Regions from separate parts of the Kitasatospora griseola genome, predicted to be linked through region 1. Evidence: predicted binding sites of a transcription regulator. Region 1 holds the regulator's gene; each other region holds the start of a gene.
What was found. The regulator HrcA, encoded in region 1, represses chaperone genes, less so after heat shock. The targets are predictions, from matches to a motif close to TTNGCACTCNGNNNNNCNGAGTGCNAA.
Positions count from the first base shown of each region.

Region 2: groL (chaperonin GroEL) is a predicted target of HrcA. The motif match lies at 3,149-3,175, and genes of this name have one in related genera.
Region 3: groES (co-chaperone GroES) is a predicted target of HrcA. The motif match lies at 2,873-2,899, and genes of this name have one in related genera.

Region 1 is NZ_CP173360.1:5,613,517-5,623,033, forward strand. It holds gene ACI1MP_RS25495 (AMP-dependent synthetase/ligase) at 1-338, shown strand, start outside; gene hemW (radical SAM family heme chaperone HemW) at 398-1,627, shown strand; gene ACI1MP_RS25505 (RNA polymerase sigma factor) at 1,774-2,427, shown strand; gene ACI1MP_RS25510 (hypothetical protein) at 2,424-3,104, shown strand; gene ACI1MP_RS25515 (DUF3097 domain-containing protein) at 3,112-3,945, opposite strand; gene ACI1MP_RS25520 (hypothetical protein) at 4,012-4,599, opposite strand; gene htpX (zinc metalloprotease HtpX) at 4,634-5,557, opposite strand; gene hrcA (heat-inducible transcriptional repressor HrcA) at 5,829-6,902, shown strand; gene dnaJ (molecular chaperone DnaJ) at 6,972-8,111, shown strand; gene ACI1MP_RS25540 (16S rRNA (uracil(1498)-N(3))-methyltransferase) at 8,225-8,968, shown strand; gene ACI1MP_RS25545 (PDZ domain-containing protein) at 9,181-9,517, shown strand, end outside.
Region 2 is NZ_CP173360.1:3,900,767-3,910,283, forward strand. It holds gene ACI1MP_RS17450 (ABC transporter ATP-binding protein) at 1-121, opposite strand, end outside; gene ACI1MP_RS17455 (hypothetical protein) at 260-880, shown strand; gene ACI1MP_RS17460 (hypothetical protein) at 900-1,259, opposite strand; gene groL (chaperonin GroEL) at 1,371-2,993, opposite strand; gene ACI1MP_RS17470 (cold-shock protein) at 3,314-3,520, opposite strand; gene ACI1MP_RS17475 (MoaD/ThiS family protein) at 4,082-4,360, opposite strand; gene thrC (threonine synthase) at 4,393-5,700, opposite strand; SAM riboswitch class I at 5,718-5,846, opposite strand; gene ACI1MP_RS17485 (glucosyl-3-phosphoglycerate synthase) at 5,985-6,983, shown strand; gene ACI1MP_RS17490 (trehalose-6-phosphate synthase) at 7,085-8,551, shown strand; gene otsB (trehalose-phosphatase) at 8,632-9,480, opposite strand.
Region 3 is NZ_CP173360.1:5,019,569-5,029,085, reverse strand. It holds gene ACI1MP_RS22965 (IS982 family transposase) at 1-656, shown strand, start outside; gene groL (chaperonin GroEL) at 689-2,323, opposite strand; gene groES (co-chaperone GroES) at 2,424-2,729, opposite strand; gene ACI1MP_RS22950 (THUMP-like domain-containing protein) at 2,968-4,173, shown strand; gene ACI1MP_RS22945 (polysaccharide deacetylase family protein) at 4,149-5,030, opposite strand; gene ACI1MP_RS22940 (hypothetical protein) at 5,100-5,345, opposite strand; gene tsaD (tRNA (adenosine(37)-N6)-threonylcarbamoyltransferase complex transferase subunit TsaD) at 5,357-6,436, opposite strand; gene rimI (ribosomal protein S18-alanine N-acetyltransferase) at 6,429-6,932, opposite strand; gene tsaB (tRNA (adenosine(37)-N6)-threonylcarbamoyltransferase complex dimerization subunit type 1 TsaB) at 6,954-7,601, opposite strand; gene ACI1MP_RS22920 (L,D-transpeptidase) at 7,735-8,307, shown strand; gene ACI1MP_RS22915 (hypothetical protein) at 8,321-8,509, opposite strand; gene tsaE (tRNA (adenosine(37)-N6)-threonylcarbamoyltransferase complex ATPase subunit type 1 TsaE) at 8,612-9,121, opposite strand; gene ACI1MP_RS22905 (alpha/beta fold hydrolase) at 9,183-9,517, opposite strand, start outside.

The sequences.
Region 1 (9,517 bases):
TCCTGGTGATCGGCAACGGCCGCAACTACTGCACCGCGCTGATCGGCCTGGACGAGCCGGTGATCATGCCGTGGGCCGCCGAGCACGGCATGGCCGGGAAGTCGTACGCCGAGGTGGTGGCGGACCCGGCCACCGTGGAGCTGATCGACGGCTACGTGAAGCGCCTCAACGGCGAGCTGCAGCGCTGGCAGACGATCAAGAAGTTCACCCTGCTCCCGCGCGACCTGGACATCGAGCACGGCGAACTCACCCCCAGCCTGAAGATCAAGCGCCCGGTGGTGGAGAAGACCTACGCCGACCGGGTGACCGCGATGTACGCGGGTGCCAACGAGGCCTGAGCACCCACGGTTCCGGTACGGCCTTCGGACTTTCGCGGGCTGTACCGGACAATGGGCACATGCCCTCCGCACTCCCCGACGGCGAACCGGTGCCGTCCGACGGCTCGCTGCCCGCCCACGCCCTGGACGGACTCGGCGCCCGGCCGTTCGGTTTCTACCTGCACGTGCCGTACTGCGCCAGCCGCTGCGGCTACTGCGACTTCAACACCTACACCGCCACCGAACTGCGGTCCTCGGGCACGGTCGCCTCGCAGGACACCTACGCGGACAACGTGATCGCCGAGATCCGCCTCGCCCGCCGGGTGCTGGGCGACGCGGACCTGCCGGTGCAGACGGTGTTCCTCGGCGGCGGCACCCCCACCCTGCTGCCCGCCCGTGACCTGGTGCGGATGCTGGCCGCGCTGCGCGAGGAGTTCGGCCTGGCCGAGGGCGCGGAGGTCACCACCGAGGCCAACCCGGAGTCGGTGGACCCGGCGTACCTGGCCGAACTACGCGAGGGCGGCTACAACCGGATCTCCTTCGGCATGCAGAGCGCCCGCCCGCACGTGCTCAAGATCCTGGACCGCCACCACACCCCGGGCCGCCCGGAGGCGTGCGTCGCCGAGGCCCGCGCGGCCGGCTTCGAGCACGTCAACCTGGACCTGATCTACGGCACCCCCGGCGAGTCCGACCAGGACTGGCAGGCCTCGCTGGACGCCGCGATCGGCGCCCGCCCCGACCACGTCTCCGCGTACTCGCTGATCGTCGAGGACGGCACCCGGCTGGCCGCCCGGGTCCGGCGCGGCGAGCTGCCGATGATCGACGACGACGTGCACGCCGACCGCTACCTGATGGCCGAGCAGGCGCTCGCCGCCGCCGGGTACTCCTGGTACGAGGTCTCCAACTGGGCCACCACGCCGGAGGGCCGCTGCCGCCACAACGAGCTGTACTGGACGGGCGCCGACTGGTGGGGCGCCGGCCCGGGCGCGCACAGCCACGTCGGCGGGGTCCGCTGGTGGAACGCCAAGCACCCGGCCGCGTACGCGCAGGCGCTCGCCGAGGGCCGCACGCCCGCGCTCGGCCGCGAGGTGCTGGCCGGCGAGGACCGCCGGGTCGAGCGGATCCTGCTGGAGCTGCGGCTGATCGAGGGCTGCCCGCTCGACCTGCTCACCGACACCGGCCGCAAGGCCGCCGACCGGGCCCTCGCCGACGGCCTGCTGGAGCCCGGCCCGTACGCCCTCGGCCGGGCTGCGCTGACCCTGCGCGGGCGGCTGCTGGCCGACGCGGTGGTGCGCGACCTGGTCGACTGAGCCGGGCCGCCGGTCGGGGACGGGACGAGCCGGTCGGGCGTCAACGTGGCGACCGGCGGACCGGACCGGCGTGAAACGCTCCGCGGGGCTGCGGCCAAGTACTCGGTGAAGGGACCCACCGGGTTCCCCCGACCGAGGAGGGACGCATGCGCATCCGTGAGCACCCTCGCCACGAGGCGCGCCCCGAGGACCGTCCACCGGAGCTGACCACTCCGGACGGCTTCGGCGTGTTCTACCGCCAACACGTCAACGCCATACTCGACTTCGTCACCCGCCGGGTCAGCGATCCGCACCTGGCGGCCGACCTCACCGCGGACATCTTCGTCGCCGCGCTGGAGGCCGCCGGCAGCTACCGGCCCGAGCGCGGCACCGCGATCGGCTGGCTGTACGGCATCGCCCGCTACGTCATCGCGGGGCACCGGCGCGGCGACCACCGCGAGCGCCGGGCGATCGGCCGGCTGTCCGGCCGCCGGCTGCTCGACGAGGAGGACATCCTCGCCCTGGAGGAGCGGATCGACGCCCAGCGCGCCGTCCGCGACCTCGCGCAGCGGCACGCGGGCCTCAGCGCCCCGCTGCGGGAGGTCCTCGACCTGGTCGTCATGGACGGTCTGAGCACCGCCGAGACCGCGCAGGTGCTGGGCATCTCGCAGGCGACCGTCCGGGTGCGCATGCACCGGGCCCGCCGCCGGCTGGGCGCCGAACGGCAGCCCGCCCGCAAGGACCTGCCCCGTCCCGGCGCCGCCCTGCTGATGCCCCGCCGGAGCACCCCCGCCGACCCGATGATCGAGGTGTCCCCGTGAACAGCACCCGCCGCACGCCGTCCACCAGCAACTTCGAGCAGAAGCTCGGCGAGGAACTGCTCGCCCTCGCCGCCGAACGCGGCGCCGCCACGTCTCCCGCCGGGCGCCCGAGCGTGCTGCGCCGCCGCCCGCTGACGGCTGCCGTCGCGGTCGGTGCGGCGGCCGTCGTCACCGCGCTGGTGCTGCCCGCGGTGCTGGGCGTCGAGCACGGCGGGAACGCCGCGTACGCCGTCACCCAGGAGTCCGACGGCACCATCGCGCTGCAGCTGCGCGATCCGGCGGCGCTGTCCGACATGGTCGCCACCCTGCAGCGGTACGGGGTGCGGGCGGCCGGCCTGGAGGAGGCCAGGACGCCCGAGGAGTGCACACTGCCGGAGCCGAACGGCACCCGCGCCCAGCCCGACCGGGTGCGGCCCGGTGACGGCCCGGGCACGGTGCGGATCGACCCCAAGCTCGTCCCGCCCGGGTCGACGGTGCTGCTGACGGCGGGCCGGACCCGGATCGGCGGCGGGGCGGTGACCACCTTCCGCGCCGTCGTGGTGGAGGCCGTGCCCGCCTGCGCGCCCGCGCCGCGGATCTTCGCGTGGAACACCGCCGACCCGTCCGACCCGTCCGCCCCGCCGAACGCGACCCCGACCCCGACCCCGACCGTCCTGCCGTCCGCGACGTCGTCCTGAGCGGCCGTCAGGCGCTGCCGGGCTGAGTGACGAAGTCGATCAGCTCCTCGACCCGGCCGAGCAGTTCGGGTTCCAGGTCCTTCCAGCCGTCGACCGAGGCGAGGATCCGCTTCCAGGCGGCGGGGGTGTCCACCGGCCAGCCGAGACGGCGGCAGACGCCCTCCTTCCACACCTCGCCGCGCGGCACCTCGGGCCACGCCGCGAAGCCGAGGCCGACCGGTTTGACGGCCTGCCAGACGTCGACGTACGGGTGGCCGACGACCAGCACGTGGTCGCCGGTCACCCGGCCGGCGATCCGGTGCTCCTTGGTGCCCGGCAGCAGGTGGTCGACCAGCACGCCCAGCCGGCGGCCCGGGCCCGGGGCGAACTCGGCGACGATCGCGGGCAGGTCGTCCACGCCCTCCAGGTACTCGACCACCACGCCCTCGATCCGCAGGTCGTCGCCCCAGACCCGCTCGACCAGTTCGGCGTCGTGGCGGCCCTCGACGTAGATCCGCGACTCGCGGGCCACCCGGGCGCGCGCACCCGGCACCGCGACCGACCCGGACGCCGTCCGCCCCGGCCCGCGCTGCGCAGCCGGACCGGTCGGCCGGACCAGCGTCACCACCCGCCCCTCCAGCAGGAACCCGCGCGGCACCAGCGGAAACACCCGGTGCTTGCCGAACCGGTCCTCCAGCGTGACGGTGAACCCCTCCGCGGTCCGCTCGCACCGCACCACCGCCCCGCAGAACCCGGTCGCGGCCTCCTCCACCACCAGATCCCGCTCCGCCGCCACCTCCGGCGCGGGCTGCTGCCGCTTCCACGGCGGGGTCAGATCCGGCCCGTACTCCCTGCTGCGCATGCCCCGCAGTCTACGAAACCGCCCCCGACGACCCGTCAGCCGCTGTACGGCGCCGCCACCGGGAGCTCAGTCGTCCAGACCCGGGGCGCCCCAGACCGGGAACCAGCGGGAGAGGTCGGGCTCGATGCGGAGGTCGTTGCGGAGGAGGTTGGAGATCTCGATCTCCAGGGGGTTGTTGCGCTTCTCCTGACCGGGGAGCTTGCACAGGGGGTAGAACGTGCCGCGCTTGTAGAGGTAGACCAGGCCCAGGGAGCGGCCCTCGGGGTCGCGGAAGGCGACGATCGAGCAGAGCAGTTGGGGGCCGAAGCCGTTGGCCTCCAGCTCGCTGTTGACCGCGTGGAGGTCGTTGACCAGGTCGGGGAGTTCCTCGGGGGTGTGCCGGGCGAGCAGCCAGGAGTAGCCGTAGTCGTCGCGGGAGGCTTCGACGGGGGTGCCGCCGCGTTCGGTGTCGGCGTCGAGGAGGGCCCGCACCTGCTTCTGGACCTCGGCGAACGCACCGCCCTCGACGGCGGCGAAGCAGACCGAGCCGAGGCCGGTGGGGAGGAATCCGGTGGCGGCCTGCAGGGTGAGCGCGGCCGACGGGATGCCGAACAGCTGGTCGAGGTCGGGCTTCACCGGCTTGCTGCGGCCGAACAGGGCGTCCAGGAATCCCACGCGGAGTGCTCCTTGCTTCAGGGGTGGGGCGGGGTCACTGCCCGAGTTCGGCGGAGATCTTCGACAGCTGGGTGAGGCGCTGCTCCAGCGAGGGGTGGGTGGAGAACAGCTGCGCGGCGGTCTCCTTGGCGCTCAGCGCGGGCGCGAAGTAGAAGGCGTTGTAGGGCTGGGCCTTGCGCAGGTCCTCGGTGGGGATGGCGGCGATCTGCCCGGTGACCTTGGTCAGGGCGGAGGCCAGTGCGCTGGGCCGTCCGGTCAGCTGGGCGGCGGCCCGGTCGGCGGCGAGTTCGCGGTAGCGGGACAGCAGCCGGGTGAGCAGGAAGCTGATCGCGTAGACCACCATCGAGGCCAGCGGGACGATGATCATCGCGATGGCGGCGTTGGAGTCGTTGCTGTTCCGGTTGCCGCCGCCCATCATTCCGCCGTACAGCGCGATCCGGGTCATCGCGCCGGCCAGCACGCCGAGGAAGCCGGCGATCGTCATCACCGCCACGTCCCGGTGCGCGACGTGCGAGAGCTCGTGCGCGAGGACGCCCTCCAGCTCCTCCGGTTCCAGTCGGCGCAGCAGGCCGGTGGTCACGCAGATCACCGCGTTCTGCGGGTTGCGGCCGGTGGCGAAGGCGTTCGGCATGTCGTTGTGGGCGACCGCGACCCGCGGTTTGGGCATGTCGGCGAGTGCGCACAGCCGGTCCACCGCGCCGTGCAGCTGCGGGAACTCCTCGGGGCTGACCTGGTGGGCGCCCATGGCCCGTTCGGTGATCTTGTCGGAGAACCAGAACTGCGCGACGAACAGGCCGCCGGAGATCAGCACCACCAGCGGCCAGGCGCCGCGCAGCAGCACGATCAGCAGCCCGGTGAAGCCGACGTAGAGCAGGCCGATCAAGAACATGGTGGTGACCATCCGACCGGTCAGGCCGCGGTCGGGGGTGAACCGGGAGTGCTGCCGTGACGCCGACATCGCTGCTCCTCCTTCGCCTCTTCGCCTTCGATGCTGCCACCGGCAGGCCCCGCGGGCACCATCCGAAACGATGGGAATCCGATGGGAATGCGGCCGGGGCGGCCTCCGGGCGTCGGCCGGTCCGGTATTCGGTCGAGGATCACGTCGGCGGACCGTTCCTGCCATCAGGCCCGGGCCGTACACTGGCAGATACGGTTCTGGCACTCTGCCCAGTTGAGTGCCAGAGTGGATCGACCACCGGTACAACGGACGACGACGGAGGTGCGCACCGATGCCGGACGACGGCAAGCCCGACGGCCGCCTGATCGACACGCGTTCGTCCGTGCGCCCGCTGGACGAGCGTCGGCTCGCCGTGCTGCGCGCGATCGTCCAGGACTACGTGGGCACCGAGGAGCCGGTCGGCTCCAAGGCCCTGGTGGAGCGCCACAACCTGGGCGTGTCACCGGCCACGGTGCGCAACGACATGGCCGCGCTGGAGGAGGACGGGTTCATCCACCAGCCGCACACCAGTGCGGGGCGGATCCCGACCGACAAGGGCTACCGGCTGTTCGTCGACCGCCTCGCCGAGGTGAAGCCGATGACGGCTCCGGAGCGCCGGGCGATCCGGCACTTCCTGGAGGGCGCGGTCGACCTGGACGACGTGGTGGCCCGTACGGTGCGGCTGCTCGCGCAGCTGACCCGGCAGGTCGCGGTGGTCCAGTACCCGTCACTGACCCGTTCCACGGTGCGGCACATCGAACTGGTGTCGCTCACCCCGACCAAGCTGATGCTGGTGCTGATCACCAACACCGGCCGGGTCGAGCAGCGGATGGTGGACTGCCCCGGTCCGGTCGGCGAGAGCCTGCTGGCCGAGCTGCGGGCCAGGCTCAACGGCACGGCGGGCGGCTGTCGGCTGCCCGAGGTGCCGACCCTGCTGGAGGACCTGCCGGCCGGTTTCGAACCGGCCGACCGGCCCTCGGTCAGCACCGTGCTGACCGTCCTTTTCGAAACGCTCGCCGAACAGAACGAGGAACGGATCATGCTGGCGGGCACCGCCAACCTGACTCGTTTCGGCCACGACTTCCCGCTGTCCATCCGTCCGGTGCTGGAGGCACTGGAGGAGCAGGTGGTGCTGCTGCGCCTGCTGGGTGAGACCGGAGACTCCGCGATGACGGTCCGGATCGGCCACGAGAACGCCTACGAGGGCCTGAATTCCACGTCGGTGGTCTCCGTCGGTTACGGTTCGGGCGACCAGAGCGTGGCAAAGCTGGGAGTGATCGGTCCGACCCGGATGGATTACCCGGGCACAATGGGGGCGGTGCGAGCGGTGGCACGGTACGTCGGCCAGATCCTGGCCGAGTCATAGCAAGGCTGCGTGAATCCCTCACGCAGCCGTCGCAAGCACTTCTAGAGGCGGAACAAACCGGAGCATTTGGTGGCCACGGACTACTACGCGGTACTCGGCGTCCGACGCGACGCGGGGCAGGACGAGATCAAGAAGGCGTTCCGACGCCTCGCCCGTGAACTGCACCCGGACGTCAACCCGGACCCGAAGACGCAGGAGCGGTTCAAGGAGATCAACGCCGCCTACGAGGTGCTCTCCGATCCGCAGAAGCGTCAGGTCTACGACCTGGGCGGCGACCCGCTGTCGCCCAACGGCGGCGGCGCGGGCGGTTTCGGCGCCGGTGCGGCCGGGTTCGGCTTCTCGGACATCATGGACGCCTTCTTCGGCGCCGCGACCGGCCAGCGCGGCCCGCGTTCGCGGACCCGCCGGGGCCAGGACGCGATGATCCGACTGGAGATCACCCTGGAGGAGGCCGCGTTCGGCACCACCAAGGAACTCCAGGTCGACACCGCCGTCACCTGCACCACCTGCAGCGGAGAGGGCGCCGCGCCCGGCACCTCCGCGCAGACCTGTGACATGTGCCGCGGCAAGGGCGAGGTCTCCCAGGTCACCCGGTCCTTCCTGGGCCAGGTCATGACCTCCCGCCCCTGCCCGCAGTGCCAGGGCTTCGGCACCGTCGTCCCGACCCCGTGCCCGGAGTGCGCGGGCGACGGCCGGGTCCGGGCCCGCCGCACCCTCACGGTGAAGATCCCCGCCGGTGTCGACAACGGCACCCGGATCCAGCTGGCCGGCGAGGGCGAGGTCGGCCCCGGCGGCGGCCCGGCCGGCGACCTGTACGTGGAGATCGCCGAGTCCAGCCACGCCGTCTTCCAGCGCCGGGGCGACGACCTGCACTGCACGGTCACCATCCCGATGACGGCCGCGGCACTCGGTACCCAGGTGCCGCTGCAGACCCTGGACGGCCTGGAGGAGGTCGACATCCGGCCCGGCACCCAGTCCGGCCAGTCGATCCCGCTGCACGGCCGCGGCATCACGCATCTGCGCGGCGGCGGCCGGGGCGACCTGATAGTGCATGTCGAGGTGCAGACGCCCACCAAGCTCGACCCGGAGCAGGAGGAGCTGCTGCGGCGGCTCGCCATGCTCCGCGGCGAGGAGCGGCCGTCCGGCCAGTTCGCCCCTGGCCAGCAGGGCCTGTTCTCCCGGCTGAAGGACGCCTTCAACGGCCGGTGAGACCTGTTCCTTCCGGGCCGGGAGTGGTGGCACGCCACCGCTTCCGGCCCGGGTTTTTTTGTTGTCCGTTCCGTTCTTCGCCCGTTCCGCTCGCTGAGAGGGTTCCTGTTCCGATGACCGCACCGGTGTTCGTCGTCGACGACCTGACGGGCGCCGCACCCGGCGCCACCGTCCGCCTCGACGGCCCCGAAGGACGGCACGCCGTCGCCGTCAAGCGCCTGGAGCCCGGCGAGGCCGTCACCCTCGCCGACGGGCGCGGCCGCGGCGCGGACGGCACCGTCGCCGCGGTGCACGGCAAGGACGCGCTGGACGTGCTGGTGGCCGCCGTCCGCGAGGAGGCTGCGCCCGCGCCCCGGATCACCGTCGTCCAGGCGCTGCCCAAGGGCGACCGCGGCGAACTCGCCGTCGAGACGATGACCGAGGTCGGCATCGACGCGGTGGTGCCGTGGGCGGCCTCCCGGTGCATCACCCAGTGGAAGGGCGAGCGCGGCACCAAGGCCCTCGCCAAGTGGCGGGCGACCGCCCGCGAGGCGGGCAAGCAGGCGCGGCGGCTGCGCTTCCCCGAGGTGCACGACCTGATGACGACCCGTCAGCTGCTCCCGCTGCTGTCCGGCGCCTCCTTCGCCGCCGTCCTGCACGAGGACGGGTCGCTGCCGCTGGCCACGGCGGAGCTGCCCGCTTCCGGTGAGATCGTGCTGATCGTCGGGCCGGAGGGCGGGGTGTCCCCGGACGAGATCGCCGCGTTCGCGGAGGCCGGCGCGAAGCCGTACCGACTCGGGGCGTCCGTCCTGCGCACCTCCACGGCGGGGGTCGCGGCGGGAGCGCTGCTGCTCGGCCGCACGGGTCGCTGGGGGTAAAAGGAGCGCAGCGACAGGGGCGCGGGGAACTGCGCGAAGGGGAACGCATACGTCCGCAAGATCGCGACGCAGGACAATGACCTGCACTTGATCGCGACCTAGCGGACGTGGTGTGCGCTTGTCGCGCAGTTCCCCGCGCCCCTGTCCTCGCACCCCTCCGCTCTCGCGGAAATTGCCCCTCACCCCTGAGTTCGCACCCCTATGGTGGCCGGGTGACCGATTCGACGCGCGGGTATCTGCGCCACCCCCATCTGCATGGTGACGTTGTCGCCTTCGTTGCCGAGGACGATGTCTGGCTGGCTCCCGTCGAGGGTGGGCGGGCCTGGCGGTTGACGGCGGATCAGGTGCCGGTCGGCACCGTGCGCATCTCGCCGGACGGCCGGACGGTGGCGTGGACGTCGCAGCGGGACGGGGCGCCGGAGGTGCATGTCGCGCCGGCGGCCGGCGGGCAGGCGCGGCGGTTGACGTACTGGGGGAGCCCGTTCACGGCGTTGGTGGGGTGGAGCGGCGACGGGCGGCCGATCGCGATCACCACCGCGGGGCAGGAGA
Region 2 (9,517 bases), 1.7 Mb from region 1:
ACTCCCCGGCCCGCACCTCCAGGTCGATCGGGTGGAGGGCGTGCACCTCGGCCTCGCCCCGGCCGTGCACCCGGCCGACTCCCTCCAGGCGCAGCACGGCCTGCGCGCTCGATCCGGTCATGGCTCCCCCTCGGAACAGCGGAACGTCTTGCATACCGAGTATGTATAGCCTCCGAGCGACGACTACTCAAGTCTGCGTCATAAGTCGGTGAACTACATATAGTGTGGGTCACATCCGCCAGGGAGCAGAATGACCGTCATGACCGCATCGCTGTCCGAGCGCTGGCACGCCCTGCTCACCCGCTGCGGCGCCACCGTCGACCCGGAGCCGTACGCCCGCGACCTGCTCGCCCGCTGGGCCGAACCGCAGCGCCGCTACCACACCACCGACCACCTGCGGGCCGTCCTCGACCGGATCGACGAACTCGCCGGCCACGCCGAGGACCCGGACGCCGTCCGACTGGCCGCCTGGTTCCACGACGCCGTCTACCGGCCCGACCGCTCCGAGAACGAGGAACGCAGCGCCGCCCTGGCCTGCCGCGCCCTCCGCGAGGCGGGCCTGCCCGAACCCCTGGTCCACGAGGTCGCCCGCCTGATCCGACTCACCGTCACCCACCACCCGGCGCCCGGCGACCACAACGGCGAAGTCCTCTGCGACGCCGACCTCGCCGTCCTCGGCTCACCCCCCGACCACTACGTGGCCTACACCGCCGCCATCCGCGACGAATACGACTTCGTCCCCCCGGACGCCTTCCGCGAGGGCCGCACCGAGATCCTCCACCACCTCCTCGCCCTCTACCGCACCGCCGAGGCCCACGAACGCTACGACGCCCAGGCCCGGGCGAACATGCAGGCCGAACTCAGGGAGCTGGCGCCATAGTGCTCTCCCCGGCCGGTCCTCAGGCGAGCTCGCCGACCGCCGCGACGACGACGCCCTTCTTGCCGCACACCCAGTGCGGGTCCGCCCCCAGTTCCGGCTCGACGCTCAGCGCGTGCGGGTCGTCGTCCCCCGCCGCGCACGCGGAACAGAGCGGCCACCGCCCGTACGACTCCAGCAGCGCGTCCTGGACGTCCTGGGCGATCAGGCCGAGGACGAACTCGCGGCCGTCGGGCCACTGTTCGAGCCACCAGCGGCGGTGGGTGACGGCGTCCTCGACCAGCGAGACGATCGCGGCGTCGGCGACGTCCCGTGCCGTGAGGTCGGCGAGGATCAGCGCGCGGGCACTGTGCAGGGCAGATTCGATCTCGGGAGTGGCCATCCGCCCATTGTCCCAAAGCACCGCCGGGAGCCGGAAACGCCGCGAGGGCGGCCTCCCGAAGGAGACCGCCCTCACGGCGTGAGACTGGCTGAACCAACCGGAGGGGTCGGATCAGAAGTCCATGTCACCGCCCGGCATGCCGCCGCCGGCGGCCGCGGCGGCCTTCTCCGGCTTGTCGGCGATGACGGCCTCGGTGGTGAGGAACAGCGCCGCGATGGAGGCGGCGTTCTGCAGGGCGGAGCGGGTGACCTTGGCGGGGTCGATGATGCCGGAGGCGATCAGGTCGACGTACTCGTTGGTCGCGGCGTTCAGGCCGTGGCCGGCGGGCAGGTTGCGGACCTTCTCGACCACGACGCCGCCCTCAAGACCGGCGTTGGTGGCGATCTGCTTGATCGGGGCCTCCAGGGCCACGCGGACGATGTTGGCACCGGTGGCCTCGTCGCCGTCCAGCTCCAGCTTCTCGAACGCGACACCGGCCTGCAGCAGGGCGACGCCACCACCGGCGACGATGCCCTCCTCGACGGCGGCCTTGGCGTTGCGCACCGCGTCCTCGATGCGGTGCTTGCGCTCCTTGAGCTCGACCTCGGTGGCCGCGCCGGCCTTGATGACGGCCACGCCGCCGGCCAGCTTGGCGAGGCGCTCCTGGAGCTTCTCGCGGTCGTAGTCCGAGTCGGAGTTCTCGATCTCGGCGCGGATCTGGTTGACGCGACCGGCGACCTGGTCGCTGTCGCCGCCGCCGTCGACGATGGTGGTCTCGTCCTTGGTGATGACGACCTTGCGGGCGGTGCCCAGCAGGTCGACGCCGGCGTTCTCGAGCTTGAGGCCGACCTCCTCGGAGATCACGGTGCCGCCGGTCAGGATGGCGATGTCGCCCAGCATGGCCTTGCGGCGGTCGCCGAAGCCCGGGGCCTTGACGGCGACGGACTTGAAGGTGCCGCGGATCTTGTTCACGACCAGGGTCGAGAGGGCCTCGCCCTCGACGTCCTCGGCGATGATGACGAGCGGCTTGCCGCTCTGCATGACCTTCTCCAGCAGCGGGAGGAGGTCCTTGACCGAGGAGATCTTGGAGTTGGCGATGAGGATGTACGGGTCCTCGAAGCTCGCCTCCATGCGCTCCAGGTCGGTGGCGAAGTAGGCGGAGATGTAGCCCTTGTCGAAGCGCATGCCCTCGGTGAGCTCGAGCTCCAGGCCGAAGGTGTTGCTCTCCTCGACGGTGATGACGCCTTCCTTGCCGACCTTGTCCATGGCCTCGGCGATGAGCTCGCCGATCTGGGTGTCGGCGGCGGAGATGGAGGCGGTGGAGGCGATCTGCTCCTTGGTCTCCACGTCCTTGGCCTGGGCCAGCAGCTGGTCGGAGACGGCGACGACGGCCTTCTCGATGCCGCGCTTCAGGGCCATCGGGTTGGCGCCGGCGGCGACGTTGCGCAGACCCTCGCGGACGAGCGCCTGGGCCAGCACGGTGGCGGTGGTGGTGCCGTCACCCGCGACGTCGTCGGTCTTCTTGGCGACCTCCTTGACGAGCTCGGCGCCGATCTTCTCGTACGGGTCCTCGAGCTCGATCTCCTTGGCGATGGAGACACCGTCGTTGGTGATGGTGGGGGCGCCCCACTTCTTCTCCAGAACGACGTTGCGACCCTTGGGGCCGAGCGTGACCTTCACGGCGTCGGCAAGCTGGTTCATGCCACGCTCAAGGCCGCGGCGGGCTTCCTCGTCAAAGGCAATGATCTTGGCCATTAGAAGTGGTCCTCCGGGACACGGTCGACTGCTCGGACCAAGGGGGTGCCCGCGACGGACGGCCCAGGAGGGTGCGGGTCCTGTCCCCGCCGCTTCCGGGGCCTCACCGGCCCGGTCCGTTGTCACTCTCACGCTGTGAGTGCTAACGCCAATGATTAGCACTCGGGGGTGTCGAGTGCAAGCCCATTCGGCGTGCTCCGACCGCCCTCCCGGGAAACCCGCAGGCCGGGCCGGAGAACGCCGACAGGCCCGGCCCGGGACGCGTCGCGCCGGGGCCGGACCTGCCGGTCGTACTGTCGTGGGTGCGGTCTGCCGAGCCGTCAGGCGCCGGCGGCGCGGACCATGTCGGCCTGCGGACCCTTCTGACCCTGCGAGATCTCGAACTCGACCCGCTGGCCCTCTTCCAGGGTGCGGTAGCCGTCCATCTGGATCGCGCTGTAGTGGACGAACACGTCCGCTCCACCGTCGACCGCGATGAAGCCGTAGCCCTTCTCGGCGTTGAACCACTTGACGGTGCCCTGAGCCATTCCGAACTCCCCTTGTGCTGTGCTGGCCCTTCAGAGATCCGCGGACGCGGACCCGGAGGTCTGGAAGACCGGCCTGTGGGGACTCCCCCCCGCACGGCGCAGCCTCTGTCGCGGCTGAATGTATCCGGATATGCGCCCTCTGCAACAGGCCCTAATTTCACGGAAATCGCGTACGCCGCAGGGGATATGACGGGGCGAAAGGTGTACGGCGCGACAATAGCCACCGGACATAACGGACGTGTCACCGCAAATCGCCGAAAGAATTATGACGGCGGCCTGACAGGTCGAGCGGCGAACGGTCCGGCGCATGTCTCAGAGCGCGGGACGGGACGGGGCCGGCGCGAGGTGCGGAACGGGGAAAAACGAGGATTGGAACGGGCCGTGACGGGGAACGGCTCTCCCGGCACTCTACTCCTTCGCCGGTCCCCGAATTCCAGCGACCCACCGGGCCGTAAACACGGCTGCCCGAACGTCTTCGGCCGATGTGCCGAGCCGCCGCCAGGCGGCTCGGAAATCGAATTCCGAGGCCTGACGGCGGCAGGGCGAATACCCGGGGCGGCGTCAGCAGCCGCCGGCCACCGCCGGAATGATCGACACCGAGGCGCCGTCCTTGATCTCGGTCTCCAGGCCGTCGGCGAAGCGCACGTCGTCGTCGTTGACGTACACGTTCACGAAGCGGCGCAGCTTGCCGGTGTCGTCCAGCAGGCGGGCGGCGATGCCGGCGTGGTTGGCCTCCAGGTCCGCGACGACGGCGGCCAGGGTGGCGCCCTCGGCGGTCACCTCGGCGGCGCCGCCGGTGTAGGTGCGGAGGATGGTGGGGATGCGGACGGTGGCGCTCATGTGGGCACTCCTCGGAAGACGTGGGGGACGGATCAGGCGGAGACGAGACCGGCGGCGCGGAAGGACTCCAGCGTCGGGCGGATCACGGCGGTCATGCCGGAGTCGGCGACCGCGTCGAGGGTCTTCAGGCCGTCGCCGGTGTTGATCGCGACGGTCTCCTTGCTCGGGTCGAGCTGCCCGGTCTCGACCAGCTTCTTCAGCACGCCGACGGTGACGCCGCCGGCCGTCTCGGCGAAGATGCCCTCGGTGCGGGCCAGCAGCTTGATCGCCTCGACCACCTGGGCGTCGGTGACGTCCTCGACGGCGCCGCCGGTGCGGCGGGCGATGTCGAGCACGTAGGGGCCGTCGGCCGGGTTGCCGATCGCCAGCGACTTGGCGATGGTGTCCGGCTTGACCGGCTTGATCACGTCGCGGCCGGCCTTGAAGGCGGCGGAGACCGGGGAGCAGCCCTCGGCCTGGGCGCCGAAGATCTTGTACGGGCGGTCCTCGACCAGGCCGAGCTTGATCAGCTCCTGCAGGCCCTTGTCGATCTTGGTGAGCTGGGAGCCGGAGGCGATCGGGATGACGATCTGCTCGGGCAGCCGCCAGCCGAGCTGCTCGCAGATCTCGAACGCCAGGGTCTTGGAGCCTTCGCCGTAGTACGGACGCAGGTTGACGTTGACGAAGCCCCAGCCCTCGCCGGCCGGGTCGCCGATCAGCTCCGAGCAGAACCGGTTCACGTCGTCGTAGTTGCCGTCGATGCCGACCAGCTCGCCGCCGTACACCCCGGCCATCACGACCTTGCCCTGCTCCAGGTCGTGCGGGATGAACACGCAGGACTTGAAGCCGGCCCGGGCCGCGGCGGCGCCCACCGCGCCCGCCAGGTTGCCGGTGGACGAGCAGGACAGCGTGGTGAAGTCGAAGGCGCGGGCGGCCTCGATCGCGCAGGCCACCACCCGGTCCTTGAACGAGTGGGTGGGGTTGCCGGAGTCGTCCTTGATGTGCAGCTGCGCGGTGAAGCCCAGCTCGCGGCCCAGATTGTCGGCCTTCACCAGCGGGGTCCAGCCCGGGTTCAGGTTCGGCTTGTCCGCGACGTCGGCGGGGACGGGCAGCAGCGGGGCGTAGCGCCAGATGGACGCCGGCCCGGCCTCGATCCGCTTGCGCAGCTCCTCGGCGTCGTAGCCGGCGTAGTCGTAGGCGATCTCCAGCGGGCCGAAGCACTCCAGGCAGGCGAAGCTCGGGCCGAGCGGGAAGCGGGTGCCGCACTCGCGACAGGACAGCGCGGTGGCCGGACCGAGGTCGACGGCTGGGGGTACCCCCGGCCGAAGGCTGGGGGCAGGTGCGGGGGTGTCAACAGCCATGGTGGCGAGGCCCTTTCTCCTCATCTTCCCCGGGACGCGGTCGCGCCCGGGCCGGAATTGGCACCTGTCCCGCCGGGCCTGCAAGGCCGCGCGGGAGGGTTGCCGGGACTTCAACGGGCCGTTCCCTCAGTCCCTCTGGATGAGCAATGTGAAGTTGTGGTCGTACGCTGCGAACGACCCGACGTGCGAAGGTCCGGGCGCAGTACGAAGACTGTAACCGAAGGCCCGTGCCGTCCAACCCCACCGTCCGAAAACCGAGACGGACCGAGACAGGGAGCGAGATCTTGCCCGAGCAGCCCGAGCCCGGGGTCCTGCCGGAAGTGGCCGACTGGCTGCGCCGCCGGTCCTGGGCGGCCGCCGACCGACCGCTCGACCGGCTGCTCGCCGCCAAGCGCGCCGCCGGGCCGGCCGGCACCGTCAGCGTGGTGCTGCCCGCCCTGGACGAGGAGCCGACCGTCGGCGAGATCGTCACGCTGATCCGCACCGAACTGATGGAACGCGTCCCGCTGGTCGACGAACTGCTGGTGGTCGACTCCGGCTCGGTCGACGGCACCGCCGCCGCGGCGGCCGCCGCCGGCGCCCGGGTGGTCCACCGGGACGCCATCCTGCCCAGGCTGCCCGCCGCCCCCGGCAAGGGCGAGGTGCTGTGGCGCTCGCTGCTCGCCAGCAGCGGCGCGATCGTCTGCTACATCGACGCCGACCTGCGCGAATTCGACCCAGCGTTCGTCTCCGGCATCGTCGGCCCGCTGCTCACCGACCCCGCCGTGCACCTGGTCAAGGCCATGTACGACCGCCCGTTCGAGGCCGACGGGGCCGTCGTCCCGGCCGGCGGCGGCCGGGTCACCGAACTGGTCGCCCGCCCGCTGCTCAACCTGCACTGGCCGCAGCTGGCCGGCTTCGTCCAGCCGCTCGGCGGCGAGTACGCGGCCCGCCGCGGCCTGCTGGAGCGACTGCCCTTCCCGACCGGCTACGGCGTCGAACTCGGCCTGCTGGTCGACGCGTTGGAACTGGTCGGGCTGGACGCGCTGGCCCAGGTCGACGTCGGCGTCCGGCACCACCGCCACCAGGACGGCCAGGCCCTCGGCCGGATGGCCGCCACCATCTACCGCACCGCCCTGGAGCGCCTCGACCGCACCCACCGGCTCAAGGCCGACGCCGACCTGGTCCGGCCGCTGCTCACCCAGTACACCCGCACCACCGCCGGCTTCACCCCCCGCACCCACCCGGTGCCCGCCACCGAACGCCCCCCGATGATCACCGTCCCCGAGTACCGCGACCGCTGACCGCCGGCCCGCGCGTTGCCCGCCTGCCGCCCCGCACTGTTCACCCGGCCCGGCCCGCGCCGGGTGGTTTGGTCGGCTGATCACACGGCAAGGTTGGCTGTATGGCCGATCACGCGTCCGAACGCCCCACGCAGTCCGGAGCCGCCCCGATCCTGGTGGCCTCCAACCGCGGCCCGGTGTCCTTCCGCACGGAGGACGACGGCACGCTGAGCCTCCGCAGAGGCGGCGGCGGCCTGGTCTCCGGGCTCTCCGCGATCGACGACCCGAACGCCGTCTGGGTCTGCGCCGCCCTCTCCGACGCCGACCGCACCGCCGCCCGACAGGCCCCCGAAGGCCGCCTCGACCGGGCCGGCCACGACGTCGGCGGGCAGGCCGTCCGCATGCTCGACATCGACCCGGAGACCTTCGCCCGCGCCTACAACGGCGTCGCCAACTCCACCCTGTGGTTCGTCCACCACCTGCTGTACGACATTCCCACCAAGCCCGCGTTCGACGCCGACTTCCGCACCGAATGGGCCGCCTACCGGGCCTACAACACCGCGTTCGCCGAAGCCCTCGCCGCCGAAGCCGCCCCCGGCGCCGCCGTCCTGGTGCAGGACTACCACCTCTCGCTGGCCCCCGCGCTGCTCCGCGCCCTCCGCCCCGACCTGCGCATCGGCCACTTCTCGCACACCCCCTGGGCCCCGCCCGAGTACTACCGGCTGCTGCCCGACGACGTCGCCGCCGAAGTCCTCGAAGGCATCCTCGGCGCCGACCGCGCCGCCTTCCTCACCCGCCGCTGGGCCCTCGCCTTCGCCGACTGCTGCGAGCGCGTCCTCGGCGCGAGCGTCGACCGCGACGCCCTCACCGTCGCCCACGCCGGCCGCACCACCCGGCTCGGTGTCCACGGTCTCGGCGCGGACGCCGCGTTCCTGCGCGAGCGCGCCCACCGGCCCGACGTCGACGAACGCCTCGCCGCCCTCCGCGAAGCCGTCGGCGACCGGCGCACCGTCGTCCGGGTCGACCGCACCGAGCTCAGCAAGAACATCGTCCGCGGCCTGCTCGCCTACCGGCACCTGCTGCGCACCCGCCCCGAATGGCTCGACCGGGTCGTCCACATCGCCTTCGCCTACCCCTCGCGCACCGACCTCGCCGAATACCGGGAGTACACCGCCGAGGTGCAACGGCTCGCCGCCGAGATCAACGCCGAATTCGCCACCGCCGACTGGCAGCCGCTCATCCTGCACGTCGACGACGACTTCCCGCGTTCCCTCGCCGCGTACCGGCTCGCCGACGTCGCCCTGGTCAACCCCGTCCGCGACGGCATGAACCTGGTCGCCAAGGAGGTCCCCGTCGTCTCCGACCACGGCTGCGCCCTGGTCCTCTCCCGCGAGGCCGGCGCCCACGAGGAACTCGCCGACGACGCGATCACCGTCAACCCCTTCGACGTCATCGCCACCGCGGACGCCCTGGCCCGGGCCCTCGCCATGCCCCCGGCCGACCGCGCCGACCGCACCGAGCGGCTGGCCGCCGCGGCGACGGCGCTGCCGCCGCAGCAGTGGTTCCTCGACCAACTGAACGCGCTCTAGAGCCAACCGGGGCGAGCACTACCAGGGGCGCTGGGGGCACCCCTGGTGGTGCTCTCCCGGTGTCTCGCTCGCGACCGCCGTCACACCCTCAACCGCGACGCCAACTCGTTCAGCAGGTCCACCACCCCCGCCGGCCCCGCCACCACCAGGTCTGCGCGGTCGGCGAGTTCGCGGACGGGGGCCTCGCCGGTGACGGGGCCGCTGCAGACGAGGAGGCCGGGGTGGCCGTGCTTCCGCCGCTGGGAAACCTCCTCGTAGGCGGCGAGGTCGCCGAGGTCGTCGCCGGCGAACAGCACCGGCCCGGCGTCCCGTTCCGCCAGGAACTTGCGGAGGGCGACGCCCTTGTCGACCCCCGGCGGGCGCAGTTCGAGGACCATGCGGCCGGGTTCGACCACCAGGCCGTGACGGCCGGCCAGCTCGGTGAGCGGGGCGCGCAGCCGCGCCAGCGTGCCGTCGGGGTCGTCGGTGCGCCGGGTGTGCACGGCCAGCGCCCGTTCCTTGTCCTCCACGAAGACGCCGGCGGGGGCCTTCAAGTCGTCCAGCAGCAGGGGCAGTTCGGCCCGTACGGCGGCCACTCCCGGGGGTGGCGGCGCGGCGGTGACGGCGCCCGTCCTCGCGTCCCAGCGTTCGGCGCCGTAGTGGCCGAGGACGGTGAGGTGCTCCAGGCCGGGGGTGGCGGCGAAGCCGCCGTGGGCGGCGGCGGTCGCGGCGGGTCGGCCGGTGACGATGACGACCGAGCCGACCAGCGGGGCGAGTGCGGTCAGGGCGGGGACGACGCCGGGGTGGGCGCGGGCCCGTGCGGGGTCGGCGACGATCGGGGCGAGCGTGCCGTCGAAGTCGAGTCCCACGACCGCGGAGCGCGGGTCGGCGAGCAGGCCCGCCAGTCCGGTCCGTCCTGCCTGGGACGTGATCTGCTCAGCAATTCCCATGGCGTCGACGCTACCCGGCGGCGGCCGCCGGCGGGCG
Region 3 (9,517 bases), 590 kb from region 1:
TGCGCAAGGCCGCCGGCCTGATCGCCCGCGTCAACCGCCTGGTCGCGATCGACACCTCGCTGTGGACCGACAGCGTGTGGGTCGTCGACTCCACCCCGGTGGAATGTGGGCGCTCACGCGAGACCGCCAAGCGCTCCGACCTGGCCGGATGGGCCGAGTACGGCTACTGCGCCAGCCACTCCCGCTACTTCTGGGGTCTGCGCCTGCATCTGGTGTGCACCCTGCACGGCCTGCCCGTCGCGTTCGCGCTGACCGGCGCGAAGGCCGACGAGCGCCAGACCCTGCTCGGCATCCTCCACGCCGAACCCGACCTGGCCGGTTCCCGACCGGGCCAGACCCTGATCGGCGACCGGCACTACTACGGCCGCGCCTTCGAACACGAACTCGCCGAGTGGGGCGTCCACCTGCTCCGCCCGGCCCGCAAGGGCGAACCCGAGCGGGCCGGAGCCAGGCTGTTCAAGCCGCTGCGGCAGATCATCGAGTCGGTCAACCAGACGTTCAAGGCCCAACTCGACCTCGAACGCCACCAGGGCCGCACGCCGGCCGGGGTGATGGTCCGTGTCCTGCAACGCATCCTCGCACTGACCTCGGCGATCTGGCACAACGACCGGACCGGTCAGCCCGTCATGCGCTCGCTGACCGCCTACGACCACTAACCCTTCGCATCATTCATCTAGCGGCCGGCGCTTCAGTGGCTGTGGCCGTGCCCGCCGTGCGAGTGGCCGTGGCCCGCCGCGTCGTCCTCTTCCTTCTTCTCGACCACGAGGGTCTCGGTGGTGAGTAGGAGGGAGGCGATGGAGGCGGCGTTCTCCAGGGCGGAGCGGGTGACCTTGACCGGGTCGATGACGCCGGCCTTGACCAGGTCGCCGTACTCGCCGGTGGCGGCGTTGTAGCCCTGGCCGGCCTCCAGCTCGGAGACCTTGGAGGTGATGACGTAGCCCTCAAGACCGGCGTTCTGGGCGATCCAGCGCAGCGGCTCGACCAGGGCGCGGCGGACCACGGCGACACCGGTCGCCTCGTCGCCGGACAGGCCGAGGCCGTCCTCCAGGACCTTCGCGGCGTGCACCAGCGAGGCGCCGCCACCGGCGACGATGCCCTCCTCGACCGCGGCGCGGGTCGCGGAGATGGCGTCCTCCAGGCGGTGCTTGCGCTCCTTGAGCTCGACCTCGGTGGCCGCGCCGACCTTGATCACGCAGACGCCGCCGGCCAGCTTGGCGAGGCGCTCCTGGAGCTTCTCGCGGTCCCAGTCGGAGTCGGTGTTGGCGATCTCGGCCTTGATCTGGGCGACCCGGCCGGCGACCGCGTCGGACGCGCCGGCGCCGTCGACGACGATGGTCTCGTCCTTGGTGACGGTGATGCGGCGGGCGGAGCCCAGCACGTCCAGGCCGACCTGGTCGAGCTTGAGGCCGACCTCCTCGGAGATGACCTGGCCGCCGGTCAGGGTGGCGATGTCGCCGAGGATGGCCTTGCGGCGGTCACCGAAGCCGGGGGCCTTGACCGCGACCGCGTTGAAGGTGCCGCGGATCTTGTTGACCACCAGGGTGGAGAGGGCCTCGCCGTCGACGTCCTCGGCGATGATCAGCAGCGGGCGGGAGCCGCCGGCCTGCAGAACCTTCTCCAGCAGCGGCAGGAGCTCCTGGATGCTGGAGATCTTGCCCTGGTTGATCAGGATGTACGGGTCCTCCAGGACGGCTTCCTGGCGCTCCGCGTCGGTGACGAAGTACGGCGAGAGGTAGCCCTTGTCGAACTGCATGCCCTCGGTGAACTCGAGCTCGACGCCGAAGGCGTTGGACTCCTCGACGGTGATGACACCGTCCTTGCCGACCTTGTCGATCGCCTCGGCGATCAGCTCGCCGACCTGGGTGTCCTGGGCGGAGAGGGAGGCGACGGCGGCGATGTCGTCCTTGCCCTCGATCTCGCGGGCGATGGACAGCAGGTGCTCGGAGACGGCGGCGACGGCCTTGTCGATGCCCTTCTTCAGGGCGGCCGGGCCGGCGCCGGCGGCGACGTTGCGCAGACCCTCGTTGACCAGGGCCTGGGCCAGCACGGTGGCGGTGGTGGTGCCGTCACCCGCGACGTCGTTGGTCTTGGTGGCGACCTCCTTGACCAGCTGCGCGCCGAGGTTCTCGTACGGGTCGTCGAGCTCGACCTCGCGGGCGATGGTCACACCGTCGTTGGTGATGGTGGGGGCGCCGAACTTCTTGTCGATGACGACGTTGCGGCCCTTGGGGCCGATGGTCACCTTGACGGTGTCGGCAAGCTTGTTGACGCCGCGCTCCAGCGAGCGGCGGGCGTCCTCGTCGAACTGCAGGGTCTTCGCCATGATCCCGTTTCCTCAGGGTGTGGTCTGCGTACGTGGAGCAACAACCGCGCCCCGGGCCCCTGTCAGTGCTGACACGGATCCGGGGCGGGCTGGGGACGTCTTACTTCTCGATGATGGCGAGAACGTCGCGAGCCGAGAGGACGAGGTACTCCTCGCCCTGGTACTTCACCTCGGTGCCGCCGTACTTCGAGTACAGGACGATGTCACCGACGGCGACGTCGAGCGGCAGACGCTGGCCGTCCTCGAAGCGGCCCGGGCCGACGGCAAGGACGACACCCTCCTGGGGCTTCTCCTTGGCAGTGTCCGGGATCACCAGGCCGGAGGCGGTGGTGGTCTCGGCGTCGAGCGGCTGGACCACAATGCGGTCCTCGAGCGGCTTGATGGCAACCTTGCTGCTGGTGGTCACGTCCGAGCTCCCCTTCGGAGATTACGGGGTTGTCTAACAGGTAGGTGGGCGATGGTGCGCAACTGCCGTCGCGGGGGTCAGGCACGCATCTTCGCGTTAGCACTCCCCCTGGGGTGAGTGCCAGGAACGACCTTAGGACGCCGTTAGCACTCAGTCAACCAGAGTGCCAACGACGTCGTGTCGCAGTTTCCGCCCGGCCCGGGATTCCGGGGGGTGACCGGGCGGCGACAATGGGGCCGTGGAGATCGAATCGTTCCGGGCGCTGCTGACCGAGCAGGGGCAGGCGCTGCTGGCCGAGTTGCGGGAGTTCACCGCGGATCAGGAGCTGGCGCTGGCGACCCGGCTGCGGCGGGAGTACCGCCCCCACGCTCCGCTGGGGGTACCCCCGGCGGAGCTGGTGCGGGCGGCGTTCGAGCAGGCGCGGTTGCGGCAGCGGGCGGAGGCGAAGTTCGGGGCGGACGCCCGGTCGATGTACTTCACGCAGCACGGGGTGGAGCAGGCGACGCGGCGCAGTGTGGCCGAGTGGCGGGCGGGGCGGTTCGCGGCGCTCGGGGTGAAGCGGCTGGCGGATCTGTGCTGCGGGATCGGCGGGGACGCGGTCGCGCTGGCCCGGGCCGGGATCGCGGTGCTGGCGGTGGACCGGGACGAGCTGACCTGCGAGGTGGCGCGGGCGAACGCGGCGGCGCTGGGCGTGGCGGAGCTGGTGGAGGTGCGCTGCGCGGACGTCGCGGACGTCGACACGGACGGCTTCGACGCGGTGTTCACCGATCCGGCGCGGCGTACCTCGCGCGGCCGGGTGTTCGACCCGGAGGCGTACTCGCCGCCGCTGTCCTGGGCGGTGGAGGCGGCCCGGCGCACCCCGTTCGGGGCGTTGAAGGTGGCGCCGGGGATCCCGCACGAGCTGGTGCCGGAGGGCGCCGAGGCGGAGTGGGTGTCGGACCGGGGCGAGGTGAAGGAGGCGGTGCTGTGGTTCGGCACCGCGGCCGCCGAGCCGTACCGGGCGACGCTGCTGCCAGGCCCGCACTCGTTGACCGGCGGGGCGCTGCCGGACCCGCCGGTGGGTCCGGTGGGGCGGTACCTGTACGAGCCGGACGGCGCGGTGATCCGGGGCCGGATGGTCGCCGAGGTGGTCGAGTCGACAAACGGTCGGCTGATCGATCCGATGATCGCGTACGTCACCTCGGACGAGCTGCGTCCGACGCCGTACGCGCACGCCTACGAGCTGACCGACGTACTGCCGTACAACGTGAAGAAGTTGAAGGCGCTGGTGAAGGAGCGCCGGATCGGCACCGTGGTGATCAAGAAGCGCGGGGCGTCGGTGGTCCCGGAGGAACTGCGGCGGCAGTTGAAGCCGGCCGGGCCGAACACGGTGACGGTGATCGTGGCCCGCACCGCGGCCGGCCCGGTGATGATGCTGGGTCAGCCGGCGGGCTTGGCGATGTAGTCGTCGAGGCGGGCGACCGCGAAGCCCTGCTCCTGGATGCGGGCGAGCATCTCGCCGAACATCGCGGTCATGGTCTCGCCCTTGAGCTCGGACGGGCCGCGGAAGTGGGCGAGGATGATGTCGCCGTTCTTCAGCTTCTTGTCGGCGGACTGGTACTGCATGTCGTGGATCTGCATGGATTCGCGCCACAGCACGATGGCACGCGGCCCGCACTCCTGCACCGAGGTGTTCAGGGTGGGGGTGTTGGCGCCGTCGCCGAAGGGCGGCCGGAACAGGTACGGGGCGGTGCCGTACTGCTCGGTGAGGGCGGTCTGGTCGTCGCAGATCTGGGTCTTCTGCTGGGCCGCGGTGATCTTGCTCATCACCGGGTGGCTGACCGTGTGGTTCTGCACGGTGTTGCCGAGCGCCTGCAGCGGCTTGAAGTAGGCGTAGTCGTTCTTGACGATGTCCTTGGTCAGGAACATCGTGATCGGCACCTTCAGCTCGGTGAGCATCTGGACGAACTTGGGGTCCTTCTCGGCCCCGTCGTCGATGGTGATGAAGACGACCTTGTCCTGGGTGGGGACTTCGCTGAACACCGGCACGGTGCCGGTCTTCGTCAGCTTGATCGGCTTGTCGGCGGGCGGCGCGGGCGCCTTGGCCATCGGCTTGAGGCCCCACTTCGCCCACGCGGCCTCCCCGGCGGTGTCCTGCGCGGGCGCCGACGCGGCGGCGGAGGAGGAGCTGCCCGAGGACGCCGCCGCGGGCTTCGCGGGGGCGGCGGACTTCGTGGCGGGGGCGGAACTGCCGCACCCGCTCGCCGCCAGCAGCACGGCGAGCGCACCCACGCCGTACCCGATCCGGGCCCTGTTCGTCACCGGTGTCCCCCGCTCTTCCTCTACACGACTGTCGATGTTCTGGACGAACGCTACCGGCTCCCCGGTTGCCTACCCGACGTCCGTCCGGGTGAAGGTCCACCGGTGCACCGGACGGGACAGCAGCCCGGCCGGGGGCTCCGGCACCGGCCCCGGCTCGCCCGCCCAGAGCGCGATCAGCAGCACCCGGTCCCCGGGCGCGGTGAACAGCTCGACCCGTTCCAGACCGGCCGCCCCGCGCACTGCGGGCAGCGCGAACTCCCGCGCCCAGGCGTGCAGTTCACTCCCCCGCCGGTCGACCGCGCGGGCCTCCCACATCGCCGCCAGGGTCACTTCAGCGCCTCGTGGGCGTGCGCGTGGAAGTCGGTGTGCGGGACGTGCGTCTCGGTGACCGGCAGCGAGGAGTCCGCCGACAGGTCGAACGAGGACGGGGTGCGGTCGCGCCAGACCATCTCCGCGCCGAGCGCCGCCACCATCGCGCCGTTGTCGGTGCACAGGCCCGGACGCGGCACCCGCAGCACGATGCCCGCCTTGTCGCAGCGCTGCTGCGCCATCTCGCGCAGCCGGGAGTTCGCGGCGACGCCGCCGCCGATCATCAGGTGGTCGACGTCGTTGTCCTTGCACGCCCGCACGGCCTTGCGGGTGAGCACGTCGGTGACCGCCTCCTGGAAGGACGCGGCGACGTCCGCCACCGGCACCGGCTCGCCGGCCCGCCGCTTGGCCTCCACCCAGCGCGCCACGGCGGTCTTCAGGCCGGAGAACGAGAAGTCGTACGCCGGGTCGCCGGCGTTGTTCAGGCCGCGCGGGAAGGCGATCGCCCTGCCGTCGCCCTCGCGGGCCATCCGGTCCACCACCGGCCCGCCCGGGAAGCCCAGGCCGAGCACCCGGGCCACCTTGTCGAATGCCTCGCCGGCCGCGTCGTCGATGGTCGCGCCGAGCGGCCGCACGTCGGAGGTGATGTCGCCGCTGAGCAGCAGCGAGGAGTGGCCGCCGGAGACCAGCAGCGCCATGGTCGGCTCGGGCAGCCGACCGTGCTCCAGCTGGTCGACGCAGATGTGCGAGGCCAGGTGGTTCACGCCGTACAGCGGCTTGTCCAGCGCCCACGCGTACGCCTTGGCGGCGCTCACGCCGACCAGCAGCGCGCCGGCCAGGCCGGGGCCGGCAGTGACGGCGATGCCGTCCAGGTCGCTCGCCTTGACGCCCGCGGTGTCCAGCGCGCGCTGGATGGTGGGGACCATCGCCTCCAGGTGCGCCCGGCTGGCGATCTCCGGGACGACGCCGCCGAACCGGGCGTGGTCGTTCACCGAGGACGCGACCGCGTCGGCGAGCAGCGTGGTGCCGCGGACGATGCCGACGCCGGTCTCGTCGCAGGAGGTCTCGATACCGAGGACGAGCGGTTCGTCAGCCATTGTGATGATCCTTCAGATCGCTTGCATCGCTTGCCAGGTGGTCCAGACGCATCACCAGTGCGTCCACGTTGGCGGGCTGGTAGTAGCCCCGCCGGATGCCGACCGGCTCGAACCCGAACCGCTCGTACAGCCGCTGCGCGGGCAGGTTGTCGACCCGCACCTCCAGCAGCAGCTCGGCGCAGCCGCGCCGGACCGACTCCTCGACCAGTTCGGTCAGCAGCATCGCCCCGAGGCCCGCCCCCTGGTGCCCGGCCTCCACCGCGATGGTCTGCACGTCGCCGTCCGGCCCGACCGTCATCAGCCCGGCGTAGCCGACCACCGCGTCGGCCTCGTCCACCGCCACCACGTAGTGCCGGCTGCCGCCCGGGTACGCCTCGGCCAGCTCGGACCAGTACATCCCGCGCGACCAGGCGTCCTCGGGGAACAGCAGGTGCTCCAGCACCATGACCGGCTCGATGTCCCACCAGCGCATGGGGCGCAGCGCGAACCTAGCCACGGCCGGAGAGTCCCGTGCGCGTCACGCCGGAAGCACCGCCTTGTAGCCCGCCGGCACCTGCGCGTCCGGGCGCCGCAGGTACAGCGGGGCGTTCGGCAGCAGTTCGCGGCCGGCGGCCAGCTCGCGGACCGCGAAGTCGGCGAGCGCGCCCGCCGACACGTGCTCGGGGCCGCTCGCCGCCGGCAGGCCGTACAGCAGCGCGCCCGCGCCGACCGTCCGCTCGCCCGGCTCGATCTCCGCCGGGCGGTCCACCGCCGGGCCGGAGACCCGGGCGCCGGACGCGTCGTAGGAGGCCCAGTAGACCTCCTTGCGGCGCGCGTCGGTGGCCACCGTGAACGCGCCGTCCAGGCCTTCGGTGCGGGCCTGGTGGGCGATCGCGTCGAGGGTGCAGACGCCGTGCACGGGCAGGCCGAGCGCGTCGCCGAGCGCGGCGGCGGTCACCAGGCCGACCCGCAGGCCGGTGTACGGGCCCGGGCCGACGCCGACCGCCAGGTCGGTGAGCTGCCGCTTGTCCACACCGGCGGTGCGCAGCACGGCGTCGATGGTGGGCAGCAGCAGTTCGCCGTGCCGGCGGGCGTCGACCTCGTAGGACTCGGCGAGCACGCGCTCGCCGTCGTGGACGGCGGCCGTGACGGCGGGGGTGGCGGTGTCGAAGGCGAGGAGGAGCACGGGTTCAAGGTTAGAGGGTCCGGCGCCGGTGCCCGCACCGGCCGGGAACACACGATCGGAAGAGGCCGAGGCGGCGGCGCGGACCTGGCACGATGGGCCTCGGACGGGATACGCGGAGCGTTGAGGAGCAGACGTGGCGAAGCTGGGTCCTGGTGTGGTGGTCGGCGGACTGACCCTGAGCGCCATGGCGGTGATCGGGCTGCTGGCGTTCCAGGCGAACGGCGCCGCGTCCCGGGCGGTCGCGGCCGGCCCGTCGTCGAGCGCCTCCGCGGCGACGGCCGCCTCGCCCGCGGCGAGCGAGAAGCCCACCGCGCCCCCGCTGCCGGCGGACTCCGGGGCGGGCCTGCGGGTGGTGTTCTCGCTCAAGGACCGCCAGGTGTGGCTGGTCGACCCGAAGAAGACCGAGCAGGTGCTCGCCTCGTTCAAGGTGACGCCGGGCAGCGCGCTGCCGAACCCGGGCGCCTACACGGTGTACAGCCGCGCCGCGGCCGGCACCGGAACCGACGGCCGGCAGATCGAGCACGTGGTGCGTTTCACCCAGCAGCAGGGCACGGTCTTCGGCTTCAGCGCGCTGGTGGACGAGAACGCCCCCGCGCCGTCGGTGGACCCGAAGACCAAGACCGGCGGCATCCGGGCGTCCCGCTCCGACGGCCAGGCCCTGTGGGACTTCGCGCCGAACGGCACCCGGGTGGTCGTGGTCGCCTGACCGCTCGGGGGCGCTACGCGGCGTGGCGCTCCGGCGGGGTGGAGACCGCCTTCGCGGCCCGGCAGGACGCCAGCAGCGCCCGCATCGGCACCGGGTTCTCCGGCGCCTCGGTGCGCGGCTGCTCGGCATCGGCGCGCGCCGCCTCGACGGGGGCGTCGGCCGGTTCGGGACGGGCGTTGGTCCGGGGGGTGGTGCTCGCCATGGGGCGCCTCCCTAGTTAGGCACACCTAACCTGCTGTCGCCATCCCATCACGCCCACCGGCCGGGCCGCAACAGTTTCCCGACACGCTGTCGGAAACCCGGCTCAGTTGTCACCCAATACGGTGAGGTCCACGTCGTCCCAGCGACCGCCCAGGCCCGTCACGGTGACCCGCCGCCCGTCCGCCTCGTCCACCACGTCGGCCTCCGCACCGCCGAGCGTCCGCTCAATCCGGACCTCCAACCGGTCCTCGGAGAGCTGCTCGACCTTGCCCTCGCCCCACTCCACGACGATCACCGACTCCGGCAGCGACACGTCCAGGTCGAGGTCCTCCATCTCGTCCAGACCGCCGCCCAGCCGGTACGCATCCACGTGCACCAGCGCCGGGCCGCCGGTCAGCGACGGATGCACCCGGGCGATCACGAAGGTCGGCGAGGTCACCGCGCCGCGCACCCCCATGCCCTCTCCCAGGCCGCGGGTCAGCGTGGTCTTGCCCGCGCCCAGCTCCCCCGACAGCAGCACCAGGTCGCCGGGGCGCAGCAGGGCGGCGAGCCGCCGGCCGAGGCCGGTCATCCGCTCCGCGGTGGCGACGGTCAGAGTGGTCTGCGAACCCATGGCGTCCTTCTTCGTTCGTTGCGGCCACCCCTACGGTGCCACACCGCGCACGGACGCCCGCTCAGCCCTCCGGCTGCTCCCCGTCCGGCTCGGCCGGGACGGCCGGCAGCGGGCCGGTGCCCGCCCGCTCGGCGGCCCGCTCCAACAGGGCCGCCAGCTCCCGGTCCACCAGCTCGGGACGCTCCAGCATCACCAGGTGCCCGGCGTCCTCCACCAGCACCAGCCGGGACCCGGGCAGCGCCGCCGCGATCGCCTCGGCGTACTCGGGCGGGGTGATCAGGTCCTTGGCGCCGGCCATCACCAGCGCGGGGACGCCGTCCAGCCCGGCCAGCGCGGCCTGCTTGTCGTGCACCGAGAACGCCGGGTAGAACTCGGCGACCACATCGATCGGGGTCG